2 regions of the Streptococcus sp. 27098_8_22 genome follow, and region 2 is predicted to be linked to the other one. Evidence: predicted binding sites of a transcription regulator. Region 2 holds the regulator's gene; the other holds the start of a gene.
What was found. The regulator NrdR, encoded in region 2, represses ribonucleotide reductase genes. The targets are predictions, from matches to a motif close to ACACNATATATNGTGT.
Positions count from the first base shown of each region.

Region 1: the regulator NrdR is predicted to act here: its motif matches at 2,750-2,765, upstream of nrdH (glutaredoxin-like protein NrdH).

Region 1 covers NZ_JAPVZP010000014.1:2,784-10,907, forward strand. The annotation lists gene nrdF (class 1b ribonucleoside-diphosphate reductase subunit beta) at 1-16, opposite strand, end outside; gene nrdE (class 1b ribonucleoside-diphosphate reductase subunit alpha) at 190-2,349, opposite strand; gene nrdH (glutaredoxin-like protein NrdH) at 2,418-2,636, opposite strand; gene O3633_RS09990 (phosphocarrier protein HPr) at 2,999-3,262, shown strand; gene ptsP (phosphoenolpyruvate--protein phosphotransferase) at 3,267-5,000, shown strand; gene udk (uridine kinase) at 5,125-5,763, shown strand; gene O3633_RS10005 (ECF transporter S component) at 5,954-6,517, opposite strand; gene coaC (phosphopantothenoylcysteine decarboxylase) at 6,501-7,052, opposite strand; gene O3633_RS10015 (phosphopantothenate--cysteine ligase) at 7,064-7,753, opposite strand; gene O3633_RS10020 (hypothetical protein) at 7,895-8,124, shown strand, end outside.
Region 2 covers NZ_JAPVZP010000008.1:44,385-52,508, forward strand. The annotation lists gene O3633_RS08370 (SIALI-17 repeat-containing surface protein) at 1-546, shown strand, start outside; gene der (ribosome biogenesis GTPase Der) at 729-2,039, opposite strand; gene O3633_RS08380 (NADPH-dependent oxidoreductase) at 2,053-2,766, opposite strand; gene dnaI (primosomal protein DnaI) at 2,763-3,659, opposite strand; gene O3633_RS08390 (DnaD domain protein) at 3,660-4,826, opposite strand; gene nrdR (transcriptional regulator NrdR) at 4,827-5,300, opposite strand; gene O3633_RS08400 (GntR family transcriptional regulator) at 5,440-5,805, shown strand; gene O3633_RS08405 (ABC transporter ATP-binding protein) at 5,809-6,504, shown strand; gene O3633_RS08410 (hypothetical protein) at 6,520-7,251, shown strand; gene O3633_RS08415 (LrgB family protein) at 7,285-7,980, opposite strand; gene O3633_RS08420 (CidA/LrgA family protein) at 7,977-8,124, opposite strand, start outside.

The sequences.
Region 1 (8,124 bases), on a different contig from region 2:
TGTAGTAAGTTTTCATTTGAAATCTCTTTCTGTGTGTAGTAATGCGATAACATAATCACTGTTATTCTATCATAATTCTATGCTATAATCGAACAAAAAGTCGGAAGCCCGACTTTTATATTCTTACATGATTTTATCAGCAAAATACGTTTAATGGATTAAGTAAATGTAATTTTTTTGAGAGTTGAATTAAATCACACAGCTCTCGCATTGGTTAGCACCGACTTCTCCACCATCATCTGTAAAGGTACGGACGTAGTAGATAGACTTAATACCCTTGTTATAGGCATAGTTACGAAGGATAGACAAGTCACGTGTCGTTTGTTTGTTTTCTTTCTTCCATTCGTAAAGGCCTGTTGGAATATCACTACGCATGAAGAGTGTGAGTGAAAGTCCTTGGTCCACGTGCTCAGTCGCAGCAGCATAAACATCAATAACCTTACGCATATCCATGTCGTAAGCAGAAGTATAGTAAGGAATGGTTTCTGTTGACAAGCCTGCAGCTGGGTAGTAGATTTTACCGATTTTCTTTTCTTGACGTTCTTCGATACGTTGCGTAATTGGGTGGATAGAAGCAGACACATCATTGATGTAGCTGATAGAACCATTTGGTGCTACAGCAAGGCGGTTTTGGTGGTAAAGTCCATCTGTTTTAACTTTATCACGAAGTTCAGCCCAATCAGCAGCAGTCGGGATAAAGATACCTTCAAAGAGTTCTTTAACACGATCAGATTTTGGTACAAACTCCCCACTTGTGTACTTATCAAAGTAGCTTCCATTAGCATAGTCTGATTTTTCAAAGTTGTGGAAGGTAACACCACGTTCACGTGCGATGTTATTAGATTCTACCAAGGTCCAGTAGTTCATAAGCATAAAGTAGATGCTTGTAAATTCAACAGACTCAGGAGATCCGTATTCGATCAATTGTTGGGCAAGGTAACTGTGAAGTCCCATAGCTCCAAGTCCGAATGTGTGAGCTTGGCTATTTCCATGGTCGATAGTTGGAACAGCTACGATGTGTGAACTATCTGTAACGAAAGTAAGGGCACGGACTATGGCGCGGATAGAACGACCAAAGTCAGGTGAAGTCATCATGTTTACCACGTTTGTTGAACCGAGGTTACATGAAACATCAGTACCCATTTTTAGGAATTCTTGCGCATCGTTGATAAGACTTGGTTCTTGCACTTGGAGAATCTCTGAACACAAGTTACTCATGATAATCTTGCCATCAACTGGATTTGCACGGTTAGCAGTATCAATGTTGACGACATAAGGATAACCAGATTCTTGTTGCAATTTAGAAATTTCAGTTTCCAAATCACGCGCCTTGATTTTTGTCTTACGGATGTTTGGATTTGCGACTAGCTCATCGTATTTTTCTGTGATGTCGATGTAGTTAAATGGCACGCCGTATTCAAGCTCTACAGAGTAAGGACTGAAGAGGTACATTTCTTCATTTTTCCGAGCCAATTCGTAGAATTTATCTGGTACCACAACACCAAGTGAGAGAGTCTTGACACGAACTTTTTCATCGGCATTTTCCTTCTTAGTTGAAAGGAAGGCGATAATGTCTGGGTGAAAGACGTTGAGGTAAACAACCCCAGCACCTTGACGTTGACCCAATTGGTTTGAGTAAGAGAAGCTATCTTCAAAAAGCTTCATAACAGGTACGACACCAGAAGCTGCTCCTTCATATCCTTTAATAGGAGCACCAGCTTCACGAAGGTTGCTGAGGGAAATTCCCACGCCACCACCGATACGTGAAAGTTGAAGAGCTGAGTTGATAGAACGTCCAATAGAGTTCATATCATCTGTTACCTGGATCAAGAAGCAAGATACCAACTCACCACGACGCGCACGACCTGCATTCAAGAAAGAAGGAGTAGCAGGTTGATAACGTTGGTGGATGATTTCGTTGGCAATATCGATAGCAATCGCTTCATCACCATCTGCGAAATAAAGGGCGTTAAAGAAGACGCGGTCTTCCATGCTTTCAAGATAGTATTCACCATCATTCGTTTTCAGAGCATACTGATTATAGAATTTATAGGCAGCCATGAAAGATTTAAATTGGAAGTTTTGATCCTTAATAAATTGATGCAGTTCTTCCAAAAATTCTGGACGGTATTTCTTGATAAATGCTGTCTCAATGTAGTTATGCTCAATGAGGAAGTTGATCTTATCCGTAATTGAGTTAAAAACCATTGTATTTGGTACAACATTTTCTTTAAAGAAGGCTTCTAAAGCTTCCTTGTCTTTGTGAAGCATGATTTGTCCATTGATAGGACGGTTAATTTCATTATTAAGACGGAAGTAAGTCACATCCTCAAGTTGTTTTAATCCCATAAAAAATCCTTTATCTAATTACAAAAGAAAGGCTTCTAAGGTAGACATAGAAGCTTTTGTCCTGATTCTTAAGCAAGTTGTTTGAGTTTACCTGGTTGGAAACCAGAGAAAACTTCTGTCGGTGTCTGAATAATAGGAGCAGCACTAAAGCCAAGCTCTTTTACTTGATCAATGTATTCAGGTTGTTCATCAAGATTGATTTCTTTATATTCAACATTATTACTGTCTAAAAAACGTTTCGTCATTTTACATTGGACACAGTTGTTTTTAGAATATACGGTTACCATTTCTGTAACTCCTCTTTAAAAATTTATTACTTTCTTAGTATATCAGAAAAAAAAACTTTGTCAACTTTCTAAAACTAAATCTTGTGTACTTGTTTTACTGATTTTACTAACAAACACAATATATAGTGTAGAATTTAAAAAACAACTACAGAAAGAGCAATGTTACCATGATTAGAGCTTCCACAAAAACTACATACTGTGTTTTGCTAGATTTTATAGAAGATTTTCAGCAAGTTATCTGAAAGGAAATTGAAGAAAGTCCATAAAATACTTGAAAAATATCAATGAAGGTGATATAATATCAAATTGTAAGGGTTATCAGATATAACTCAAAAAGAAAACATTTAAAGGAGAGTCAAATTATGGCTTCTAAAGATTTCCACGTAGTGGCAGAAACAGGTATTCACGCACGTCCAGCAACATTGTTGGTACAAACTGCTAGCAAATTTGCTTCAGATATCACTCTTGAGTACAAAGGTAAATCAGTTAACCTTAAATCTATCATGGGTGTAATGAGCCTTGGTGTTGGTCAAGGTGCTGACGTTACAATCACTGCTGAAGGTGCAGACGCTGATGACGCTATCGCTGCGATCTCAGAAACAATGGAAAAAGAAGGATTGGCATAAGGATATGACAGAAATGCTTAAAGGAATCGCAGCATCTGATGGTGTTGCAGTTGCTAAAGCATATCTACTCGTTCAACCGGATTTATCATTCGAGACTGTTACAGTCGAAGATACAAATGCAGAAGAGGCTCGTTTGGATGTTGCTCTTGAAGCTTCTCAAAACGAGCTTTCTCTTATCCGCGAGAAGGCTGTAGGTACGCTTGGTGAAGAAGCGGCACAAGTATTTGACGCTCACTTGATGGTTCTTGCTGACCCTGAATTGATTGGTCAAATCAAAGAAACTATCCGTGCTAAGAAAGTGAATGCAGAGGCAGGTCTGAAAGAAGTTACAGACATGTTTATCACAATCTTTGAAGGCATGGAAGACAACCCATACATGCAAGAACGTGCAGCGGATATCCGCGACGTAACAAAACGTGTATTGGCTAACCTCCTTGGTAAAAAGTTGCCAAACCCAGCTTCTATCAATGAAGAAGTGATCGTGATTGCTCACGACTTGACTCCATCTGATACAGCTCAATTGGACAAAAACTTTGTAAAAGCTTTTGTAACAAACATTGGTGGTCGTACAAGTCACTCAGCTATCATGGCTCGTACACTTGAAATCGCTGCAGTTTTGGGTACAAACAATATCACTGAAATCGTTAAAGATGGTGACCTACTTGCCGTTAATGGTATTACAGGTGAAGTGATTATCAACCCTACTGACGAACAAGCAGCTGAATTTAAAGCAGCTGGTGAAGCTTACGCTCAACAAAAAGCTGAGTGGGCACTCTTGAAAGATGCTCAAACAGTTACTGCTGACGGTAAACACTTCGAATTGGCAGCAAACATTGGTACTCCAAAAGACGTTGAGGGTGTTAACGACAATGGTGCAGAAGCTGTCGGTCTTTACCGTACAGAGTTCTTGTACATGGATTCTCAAGACTTCCCAACTGAAGACGAGCAGTACGAAGCATACAAGGCTGTTCTTGAAGGAATGAACGGTAAACCAGTTGTTGTCCGTACAATGGATATCGGTGGTGACAAGGAACTTCCTTACTTCGATATGCCTCATGAAATGAACCCATTCCTTGGATTCCGTGCTCTTCGCATCTCTATCTCTGAAACTGGAGATGCAATGTTCCGCACTCAAATCCGTGCTCTTCTTCGTGCTTCTGTACACGGTCAATTGCGTATCATGTTCCCAATGGTTGCGCTTTTGAAAGAATTCCGTGCAGCTAAAGCAGTCTTCGATGAAGAAAAAGCAAACCTTCTTGCTGAAGGTGTTGCAGTTGCGGATGATATCCAAGTTGGTATCATGATTGAAATTCCTGCGGCAGCTATGCTTGCAGACCAATTTGCAAAAGAAGTTGACTTCTTCTCAATTGGTACAAATGACTTGATCCAATACACAATGGCGGCAGACCGTATGAACGAACAAGTTTCATACCTTTACCAACCATACAACCCATCAATCCTTCGTTTGATTAACAATGTTATCAAAGCAGCTCATGCTGAAGGTAAATGGGCTGGTATGTGTGGTGAGATGGCTGGTGACCAAACAGCTGTTCCACTTCTTGTCGGAATGGGCTTAGATGAGTTTTCTATGTCAGCAACATCTGTACTTCGTACACGTAGCTTGATGAAGAAACTTGACACTGCTAAAATGCAAGAATACGCTAACCGCGCTCTTACTGAATGTGCAACAATGGAAGAAGTTCTTGAACTTTCAAAAGAATACGTTAACGTAGACTAATCAATTACAAATCCTTGTAGCTTCTAGCTATGAGGACTTTTTCTTCTATTTTGTAGAAAACTTCATCTGTAAAATTTATCAAAAATATGGTAAAATAGACAAGGGAAAATACAAGGAGGCTACAATGCAAAATAGACCAATCATTATCGGAGTAACAGGGGGATCTGGAGGAGGAAAGACAAGCGTATCGAAAGCAATCTTGTCGCATTTTCCAAACGAGAAAATAGCTATGATTGAGCATGATTCCTACTATAAAGATCAATCACATCTAACCTTTGAAGAGCGTATCAAGACCAACTATGACCACCCTTTTGCTTTTGATACTGATTTGATGATTGAGCAAATCAAAGAGTTGTTGGCAGGACGTCCTGTAGATATTCCTACCTATGATTATGCTGCCCATACCAGAAGTTCTAAAACCTATCGTCAAGAACCTCAGGATGTCTTTATCGTAGAAGGAATCTTAGTTTTAGAGGACAAACGACTTCGTGATTTAATGGATATCAAGATTTTCGTAGATACAGATGATGACGTTCGTATCATTCGCCGTATTAAGCGTGATATGGAAGAACGTGGTCGTAGTCTAGATAGCGTTATTGACCAGTATCTTGGTGTAGTGAAACCCATGTATCATCAATTTATTGAGCCAACAAAGCGTTATGCAGATATCGTTATTCCAGAAGGTGTGACTAATACAGTAGCCATTGATTTGCTGACAACAAAAATTGAAAAGATTTTAGAAGAAGCACGTCTAGCCCAATGATAAGGAGATAAAAGGCTGTTGGAAAGTGAATATTTTTCCAAGATTGATTTTTTCCCATATTGGTGAGTCTTTACAATCAAGCTTTTAGATAGTTTCGTCAAAGGGACTTTTAGGAGTCTGTAATCTTAATTAAATACAGAGTCAGTGACTTAGGGCAAATAAAAATCGAGGTCGGGATTTTCCCGACCTCTTATTTTTTGATTTTTTCAAGTCTCGGAACAATAACTAGGGTGAGTATTGCTGAGATAATCAGTTCTGCGATAGAGTTTGTTGAGATAACAGTAGCTAATAGTTTTTGGATATTTCCGTCAAAAACATTTCCAAAGAGGAAGAAGATACCGCCTAGTACAAATACAGTATTAGTAAGGGAACCGAGCGCTCCCGCAAAGATAAGCCCCGCCTTGTTTCTGAGGAGTTTATAGACAAAGTATGGTGTTAAACCAATTAAGATACGAGGAATAATAGCAATAGCAAGTGAAGCTAAATTCCCATTCGGCACAAAAGGAGAGAAGAGGTAGCTAGTTGGGAGAATCGTAATCGTATTGACTGTCAAGCTAATCATCCCCATCAAGAAACCTAAGATAGCCCCAATCCGTGGTCCGTAGATGATACTAGCAATGATGACCGGAATATGGACAATGGTCGGTTTAATTGGAAATGGCAAGACATTAAAGACAATAGAACTCAGCAGATGAATGACGATCATGCTGGCAAAAAAGATAGCAATTGGAGCAATATTAGAGCGTTTGTTCATGAAGTTTTTCCTTTATCTGTTGTAAAATAGTATCAAGATCAGCAAGAGCCCCCCGTCCTACATCGCCACAGGCCAGTAGGGATTCTTTAGGAGAAATAATTGTATAACCATAAGTTTCTAAAGTATTTAGGTTTGTTTGAGTTGCTGGATGGTCATACATTTTGGTATTCATAGCAGGTGCCACTAGTTTTGGAACATAGTGGGGCAAGGCAAGAGCGGTAGCAGTTACCATATTATCTGCGAAACCGTGTGCTAGTTTTGCAATTGTATTAGCGGTTGCAGGGGCAAGGATAAATAAGTCTGTTTCTTTGCCAAGCTCGATATGATTGACTTTGTCAGGATATGGTTCCTGCATAAGATCGAGATGAACTGTATTTTGAGATAAGACTTGAAGGGTTAAAGGTTGAATAAAGGCAGTTGCAGCCTGGGTCATAAGTACCGTAACAGAATGCCCCTGTTTCTTCAAGTTACTAACCAAATCAGCAGCCTTATATGCGGCAATAGATCCAGTAATAGCAATTGTAATACGAGCCATAATTTTCCTTTCTAAGAATCAAATCCTTGAATTTTTTTGACTAATAAGTCAGCGATTTCTTTCTTGCTAGCAGCAATCTGATAATCCTTTTCTTCTACTAGATAAGCTAGGTGCTGATTCGCATTAATCTGAGTGAGGTCATTAGCGACAATCAAATCAGCTTGATTCTTTTTAAGACTTTCTCTAGCGATTTGAATCAGATGGTCCTTAGTAACATCGACAAGGAGTTTAAAGCCAATGAGATGAATACTTGGGTTCCATTCTTTGACAAGAGAAATAATTTTAGGATTTTTCTTGAGAAATAGGACTTGCACCTCATCCTTAGAGGAGATCTTTGTTTCCATATTTTTCTTATGCAAAAACTCACTTAAATCTTGGCTTGCTTGGACTTGGTCAAGACCAGTCATGTAAACAGGACTATAGTCAGAGACTGCCATGGAATGAATCAAAACTTGATAATCAGGGACAATCCGTTTCATCTCTTGGAGTAAATCGGAAGTATTTTTGATTTCGATGACGGATAAATTCGAGTGTGGTTCTGGTTTTAGTGCTTGTTGCGTAGTAATCAGACAAACGTGATGCCCAGCCTTTAGTAAAGTCTCAGTTATTACTTTACCAAGTCTACCGGTAGAGTGATTGGTAATGGAGCGAACTTGATCTATTGCTTCGCTTGTACCACCAGATGTAACTAAAATTTTCATAGAACTATTGTACAAAAAAATGAGCAGTAAGTAAAATGAAAGCGATAAAATATAACTAAACTTTATAACTATATTATTATTGACAATTAATTTAAGATATAAGATAATTATTTTAGTTATATATGAAAAGGGGAAGCAGTTATGGACTTTTTTAAATTTGCAGATAATATGGTTAAAGAAGCTAGTAAAGTAATTGATGATGCTAGTAAGACAACCAGTAGCGTACTTAATGAAGCTGGAAAAGCTTTAGATAGCGCTGGGAAAGTTACAGGAGATTTATTATCAGATTCTGTAAAAGTAATAGGAGATGTATCAAATAAGATAGGAAATGTTGTTTCAGACGTTTCAGGTCAAGCTGCTACAGTAGCGAA
Region 2 (8,124 bases):
GTATTGAAAGACAAGACTACAAGAGTTCAAGTTATTAGTGGCACAACTGAACTAGGAGGCGCAAGCTACCTCGACAGTCAAAAAGTTGAAAATAAAGAACTCTTGGGCAAGAAATACGATGCTTACGCTCTTCAACTCAAGGATAAAGATGGACAGCCAGTTCAACCAAAAGGTGCTGTACTCGTTCGACTACCAGTATCCGGTGATATTCAAGAACTCTATCAATTAACTTCAACAAATGAATTAAAACCACAAGAATTCACCATTCGAGACGGTATGATTGAGTTTATTACTTTTGACGTGAGCACCTACGCTATTGTCTACAAGACAGAAGGCTCAACTGTTAAACCTGTCCCAGCTCATACGGAAGAAAGAAATCTAGAAACCACAAAACCATTGGTTGAAAGTAATGAAGCCAATGATCAGGTCTCTACGAATGATAAACAACTCCCAGCCACAGGTGAACAAGTTAGCTCTCTCCTCTTTATAGCAGGTCTCAGCCTAGCCCTCTCAGCTACTTTCTTACTAAAAGGTAAGAAAAATTAAACATTGTCCCCCTAGGAATATAGATTTATTCCGCTATAAAAAAGGATGGAAAATCATTCCATCCTTTTTCTATTTCAATAATATACTACAAATCAAATCCTATTCACATCTTTTGTAAATGATTTGGTAGGGTAGAAAAGTGGTAGAACAAGTCTTGATGTTCTACCGTTTTTTTACATCCACTACTTCCGTTTTCTTGCGATCAGGTGAATCGGTGTTCCTTCAAAGACAAAGGCCTTGCGGATTTGATTTTCCAAGAAACGTAGGTAAGAGAAGTGCATGAGTTCTTCTTCGTTGACAAAGATGACAAAGGTTGGTGGTTTGGTTGCCACTTGGGTCGCATAGAAAATCTTAAGGCGTTTCCCTTTATCTGTCGGTGTTGGATTGATGGCGATAGCATCCATAATCACATCATTCAAGACAGCTGATGGAATACGGGTATTTTGACTCTCGCTGATTTGTTTGATCATCTCAGGCAACTTGTGGAGACGTTGCTTGGTCAATGCTGAAACAAAGATAATAGGTGCGTAAGGCAGGTATTGAAACTGCTCACGGATATCCTCTTCCCAGTTTTTCATGGTGTGGTTATCTTTTTCAAGTGTATCCCACTTATTGACCACGATAATCATCCCTTTACCAGCTTCGTGGGCAAATCCAGCGATACGCTTGTCATACTCACGAATACCTTCCTCGGCATTGAGGACCATCAAAACTACATCTGAACGGTCAATAGCACGCATAGCACGCATAACCGAGTATTTCTCAGTATTTTCATAGACTTTACCTGACTTACGCATACCAGCCGTATCAATCATGGTAAACTCTTGGCCGTCAGCATCTGTAAAATGAGTATCAATGGCATCACGAGTGGTACCAGCGACAGGGCTGGCAATGACGCGATCTTCTCCCAAAATGGCATTAATCAAGCTAGATTTTCCAACATTTGGACGACCAATCAAGCTGAATTTAATAACATCTGGATTTTCTTCTTCAACTTCATGTGGGAGATTTTCCACGATAGCATCCAGCACATCCCCTGTCCCGATACCGTGAACAGATGAGATTGGTAGAGGTTCGCCCAATCCAAGAGCATAGAAATCATAGATATCATTTCGCATCTCTGGATTGTCAACCTTGTTAACGGCTAGGATGACTGGTTTATGAGTTTTATAAAGTTTACGGGCAACGTATTCGTCCGCATCTGTAATTCCTTCTTTACCAGACACGACAAAGACGATAACATCTGCTTCTTCCATGGCAATTTCTGCCTGGTGCTTGATTTGTTCCATGAAAGGCGCATCGACATCATCGATACCTCCAGTATCAATCATACTAAAAGAACGATTGAGCCACTCACCTGTGGCATAGATACGATCCCGCGTTACACCTTCAATATCTTCTACGATTGAGATGCGTTCTCCCGCGATACGGTTAAATAGGGTTGATTTCCCAACATTGGGACGTCCCACAATGGCAACAGTTGGTAAGGCCATGTTTTCTCACTTTCTACAATAACTTCTTCTGCTCAAGATTTTCTCGAGTCGAGCTTGGTTCTGGATTGCCGAATTGCTCTGCTAAACGTTGACTCCAAGTTGTAGTCGCACGCGCACCTGCATATTCAGTCTGTACACGGTCATAGGCTTCGATTGCCTCAGTTGACTGTTCTTGGTATTCTTCCTCAAAGACAACATTCTCTAGTGGCAGTCTTGGTTTTACAGCATGCTGTTGATTTGGCACACCGAGTGCAATCCCAAAGACTGGATAGGTATAGTCAGGAAGCTTGAACAATTCTGCTAACTCAACAGACTTGTAACGCACCAAACCGATAATCACTCCACCATAGCCTAGGCTTTCTGCCGCAAGCAAGGCATTTTGTCCAGCCAAAGCCGCATCTACTGAAGTGATGAGGAGTCCTTCCACCCCTTGAGGTTGGAAAATATCCGTATGGAGACGAGCTCCTTTTTCTGCACGGTTTAGGTCACCAACAAAGAGGAGAAATGCAGCTGATTGGCGAATAGCTTCCTGAGGGACTAGATCAAATAAGGCGTCCTTCTTTTCTTGACTTCTGACAAGAATGACCGAGTAGGATTGGAAATTTTTCCAAGAAGAAGCCATTTGGGCAGCTGTCAAAATCTCATTCAAGTCTGCTTGGGGAATCTCTTGCTCCTTAAATCTACGCACTGAAGTATGATCCTTCATTAATTTGATTGTTTCTGTCATCGGCGGTTTTCTCCTTCAAGTCTTGTTTCCTCTGCTAAATAACGAATGCGTTCCATGACGCGTCTAGCTTCCCAGGTTTCGTCATTTCCATTTTTCCCTTTTGCGAAATGCTTCTCCAAATCTTCAAAGTTGAAGTTGGAGGTGAAAAAGGTTGGCAAATCTTCCTGCATACGATATTGGAGAATAACCTGCAGGATCTCGTCACGCACCCAAGCTGTTGATTGCTCGGCACCAATATCATCCAAAATCAAGACTTCAGCAAGCTTGATCTCATCCACCAAGGTCTTGACATTGCCATCACCAATGGCATTTTTGACATCGATGACAAAGCTCGGATAGTGGAGGAGCGTTGATGAAACACCACGTTTTTCTGACAAATCATGGGCTAGGGCAGCCACCATGAAACTTTTACCCACACCAAAGTCTCCATATAAGTAGAGACCTTTCAAATTATTGGGGTAAGCGTTAACAAATTTTATCATTCTATTTAGAACAGTTAAACGCCGAACATCATCACGATAAACATCTAAAAAACTGACATTTTTCAAGCTAGATGGAAAATTAATTAAGTTGAGACGTTTCTTGATGGCAGCTTCTTTTTCTGCTGCGATTAGCTCCGGAGTTTCTTCATAAGAAACGTCCGCATAGCCATGGTTCATGACTAGAATGGGCTTGTAGCCACGCGCGATATAGTCTGTATCTCCTCGGAGGAACTTATCTCTCTCAGTGATGTATTGGTTAAACTTGGAAATACTACGGTTCAACTCCTCCTGACTGAGGGATTCTTTCTGGATAAAGGCCGCAACATCAGGGTCTTTCACTATTTGCCGGACTAAATCCTGATACTGAAATCGGCTTGGTTGACGTTTGAGTACATCTCCGACACTTTCCATCTAATCACCTCCGTTATCTAATTTTGCTAATAATTCTAGGGTTTGGCGTTCCATTTCTTCTAATTCCTCAGCGGATGACGTATTTTTATATTCAGGGTTGCTCCATTTAGGCACATTGGTTTTTGCTGGGGCAGTCTGATTCTGCTTTCGCGTTTTTGCTTTTTGGCCACGTTCACGAATACGGAGGACAGCTTCCTCTGCACTACGGATATTTTGATAGGCGTAGTCATTAGCCACCTTCATGGCGTATTTTTCATTGATATTGGCCGAATCAACCTTATTAAAGGTCAGGAGCAGGATAACATTGATTACTTCATCCAGCAAGCCCAAGGCCGCCATCTGCTGGAGCAGGTCTCGTTCAGTCTGGGTAATACTTCCCTTGCGAGTCTGCTTGATTTCAGCAAGGAACTGCAAGGCTGTCTTTTTCTTAGCCTCTCGGATAATGGTAGCCTCCTTGGGACTAAAGTCAGAAGTCACAGGATTTTGCGCTATCTTTTCACGGATGCGTTTGACAGAAATCACTTGCGACACTGCTGTCGCTTTGGCTACTTGATAAGTTTCAAACCAGGTCCACCTCTGCTCGTCTGCTATTGCAAACAAGGCCAAAACATCCGAAGTCTCATCTTGAAAGCGAAGACCATCACGGGCCATGAGCTGACGGAAATGCTCCAAATCAAAATCATCTGCTGCAGGCTGACTGCTAGAGGTTTCTTGACTCACAGACTCGGATAACTGAGGAAAGATTTGACTCAAGGCCACCGAGATCGGTTCCCCTTCAACACTTTCCTGTCTCATGGCTGCAACCGCACTATCCCCAATCATTTTTTCTAACAAGGTCCGATAAACTGTATGTTGTAAAAATTCTTGAGTTGATAGGGGAGGATGAAGTAACAGGCTATAGGTCTCCCCCTGCTGATAGAGGGTCACCAATTTCATGGCTGTCAGAGTTTTAAAAGCCTTTAAAAGACTATCCATCCCAAAATTCAGATGGTTGAGCATGGCTGCAAAGAGATGTTCCTTTTGACCACCATCCCAAAAAGTCACAGCATAAAGATATAGGCTCAGCGCCTCCTGACCGATAATCGGGAGGTAGCACTGCACCATTGATGAGGTATCTTGCGACACCCGATTATTCTTTACAAAAGAAAAACGGTCATTTGGCTTCATTTATTTTTCCTTTTTCTTTTTTGAGGATTGTGTGATCTGCTGGAGTAGGCTTTCAAGCTCACTCACATCCTTAAAACTACGGTAAACACTGGCAAAACGGACATAAGTAATCTCATCTAGCTCTGCCAACTCTTCCATAACCAAGGAACCAATAACCTCACTCTGAATTTCATTTTCATTGCGACTACGGAGTTTTTGTTCGATGCGATTGACCACCATGCCAATCTCATCACTAGACACTGGACGTTTCTGGGCTGAACGAATAATCCCGTTAAAGATTTTATCTCTTGAAAATTGTTCCCGTGTACCATCTTTTTTTACCACAACCAGTGTTCTCTCTTCAACACGTTCATAGGTTGTAAAACGATGCTGACACTCTTCACACTCACGTCTTCTTCTGATTGTATTTCCTTCTTCAGCCTGGCGACTATCGATCACACTTGATTTTGTAGCGCCACATTTTGGACAACGCATGCCTTTCCCTCCTTGTCGTTTTCTTTTCATTATACCATTTTTTAAGAGATTCCCAAAATAATTCTCCTTTTGGCTTGACAAGTTTTTTGTTTTGTTGTATTATTGAATTAACACAAAGGTAAATAGAAAGGAGATCGTGATGTCTTGGACATTTGATAACAATAAACCCATTTATTTGCAGATTATGGAGAAAATCAAATTACAGATTATTTCCCATAAACTCGAGCCCAATCAACAGCTTCCAACCGTTAGAGAATTAGCAAGCGAGGCAGGGGTCAATCCCAACACCATCCAGCGTGCCCTATCGGACTTGGAAAGAGAAGGCTTCGTTTATACCAAGCGGACATCTGGACGCTTTGTCACAGAGGACTTGGACTTGATCCTCCAATCCCGTAAGCAACTGTCAGAAGAACAGCTGCAACAGTTTGTAACAGGCATGGTAGAATTTGGTTATGAAAAAGAAGAACTACCGACTGTTTTGAGAGATTATATTGAAGGAGTTTAAACTATGACCTTGTTAGCATTTGAAAATGTGTCGAAATCCTACGGAGCAAGCCCTGCTCTTACAAATGTTTCCCTTGAAATTCCAGCTGGAAAAATCGTTGGTCTCCTTGGGCCAAACGGTTCTGGAAAGACAACCTTGATTAAACTAATCAACGGCTTGCTACAGCCAGAGGAAGGGCGTATTCTTATCAATGGCGTGGAACCAAGCCCAGCAACTAAAGCGATTGTTTCTTATCTCCCTGATACGACCTACCTCAACGAGCAGATGAAGGTCAAGGAAGCTCTCACTTATTTCAAGACCTTCTACCAAGATTTTAATCTGGAACGTGCTCAAGGTCTTCTTCGTGACCTTGGCATCGATGAAAATAGCCGTTTCAAGAAACTCTCAAAAGGGAACAAAGAAAAGGTTCAGCTGATTCTTGTCATGAGTCGTGATGCTCGTCTATACGTGCTTGACGAACCAATCGGGGGTGTAGACCCAGCGGCTCGTGACTATATCTTGAACACCATCATTAACAACTACTCTCCAACTTCGACTGTCTTGATTTCAACTCACTTGATTTCAGATATCGAACCAATCTTGGATGAGATTATCTTCCTCAAGGATGGAAAAGTCGTCCGTCAAGGAAATGTTGATGATATTCGCTATGAGTCTGGAGAGTCTATCGACCAGCTCTTCCGCCACGAATTCAAAGCCTAGATAAAGGAGATTATTATGTTTTGGAATTTAGTTCGTTATGAATTTAAAAATGTTAACAAATGGTATTTAGCCCTCTATGGTGCTGTGTTGGCTCTTTCTGCCCTTATCGGGGTTCAAGCTAGTTCCCTAAAATCCATTGATACACCTGATCAACAAATGATTATGTTAGTTTTTCTGGCTCTAGTTTTTGGTGGACTAATCATTACCTTAAGTATTTCAACCTTGATTTTGATCATCCGTCGCTTCAAGGGTAGTGTCTACGATCGTCAGGGATACCTAACTCTCACACTCCCCGTATCTGAGCACCAAATCATTTTATCCAAACTTTTGGGTGCTCTCATCTGGTCTCTGGCGAGCTCATTAGTCTTTATCTTGAGTATTTATATCATTTTAGTTCTGACTGGTGCAAACTTCCTTGATATCTTTTCTCTCGAATACCTCTTTAAATTTTACATGGATAGTTTCTGGCTTTCTGTGATTTCATATATCCTCAGCACAATTTCAGGAATCCTCTGCATCTACTTGGCGATTTCCATCGGACAACTTTTCAATGAATACCGCACAGCTCTTGCCGTTTTAGCCTATATTGTTATCCAAACCATTCTCGGCTTTGTTGGTCTCAACTTTCGCATAGATATCGACTACAATTGGATGATCTCCTTTGAAATCGTTAAAGACCTCATCCTCAGCGCAGCCTTCTATCTCGGAACCTACTATATCTTAAAGAATAAAGTTAATTTGCAATAAAAAATGCCCAGCTACTAGAGCTGGGTTTTTGCGTTAACTCAATATCAAATTGGCTACGATCGGACTTACAAATACATAGAGAATACCTGTAACACCGATGGCTAGTCCTCCCATAGCACCTGCAACTGGTCCATAGCGAAAAGCCGTTCCAGTTCCAACGGCGTGACCTGTTCCACCCAGGGCTAGTCCAGCCGCTACTGGATCGTCTATCTTGAGCCATTTTAAAAGCGTTGGTCCTATAACGCTGGTCAAAATCCCCGTCGCTACGACAACTACTAGGGTCACGGTAGTCAAGCCTTGCAATTTTTCTGTGATCCCTACTGCCATAGCAGTCGTTACTGACTTAGGAAAGAGAGAAATAGCTAGGAAAAAGTCCATGCCAAAGATTTTTGCGACTAGGGCTGTAAAAGAGGTATTGACGATGACAGCTAGAAAACTACCCAGCAAAATACTTCTAACATGATGCTTCATCAAGTGGAAGCTCTTATAGAGGGGAATTCCTAGAGCCACTGTTGAAGGAACAATCAAGTTATTAAGATAAACCCCACCTTGGTAGTAATCTTGGTAGGAAATGCCAGTTACCTTTAGAAATATGATAATAAAAATAGCTGACAGTAGCAAAGGAGTCGTTAAGGGATGAGGATAACGTCTGAAAATCATCATTCCCCCAAGATAGGCTAAGATTGATAAAGCAATCCCAAATAGGGGATTAGATACAAATTCGCTCATTTGGTACCTCTTTCTTCGTAATCACCTTCATAGCGTTTTTTGATAAATTGAACCACAAGCGCAATCAAGATGATATTAATCACTGCTGCAAAAAAGACAATCAAAACAATCGGCAGAAGATAGGGTGCAATCACATCAAATTTT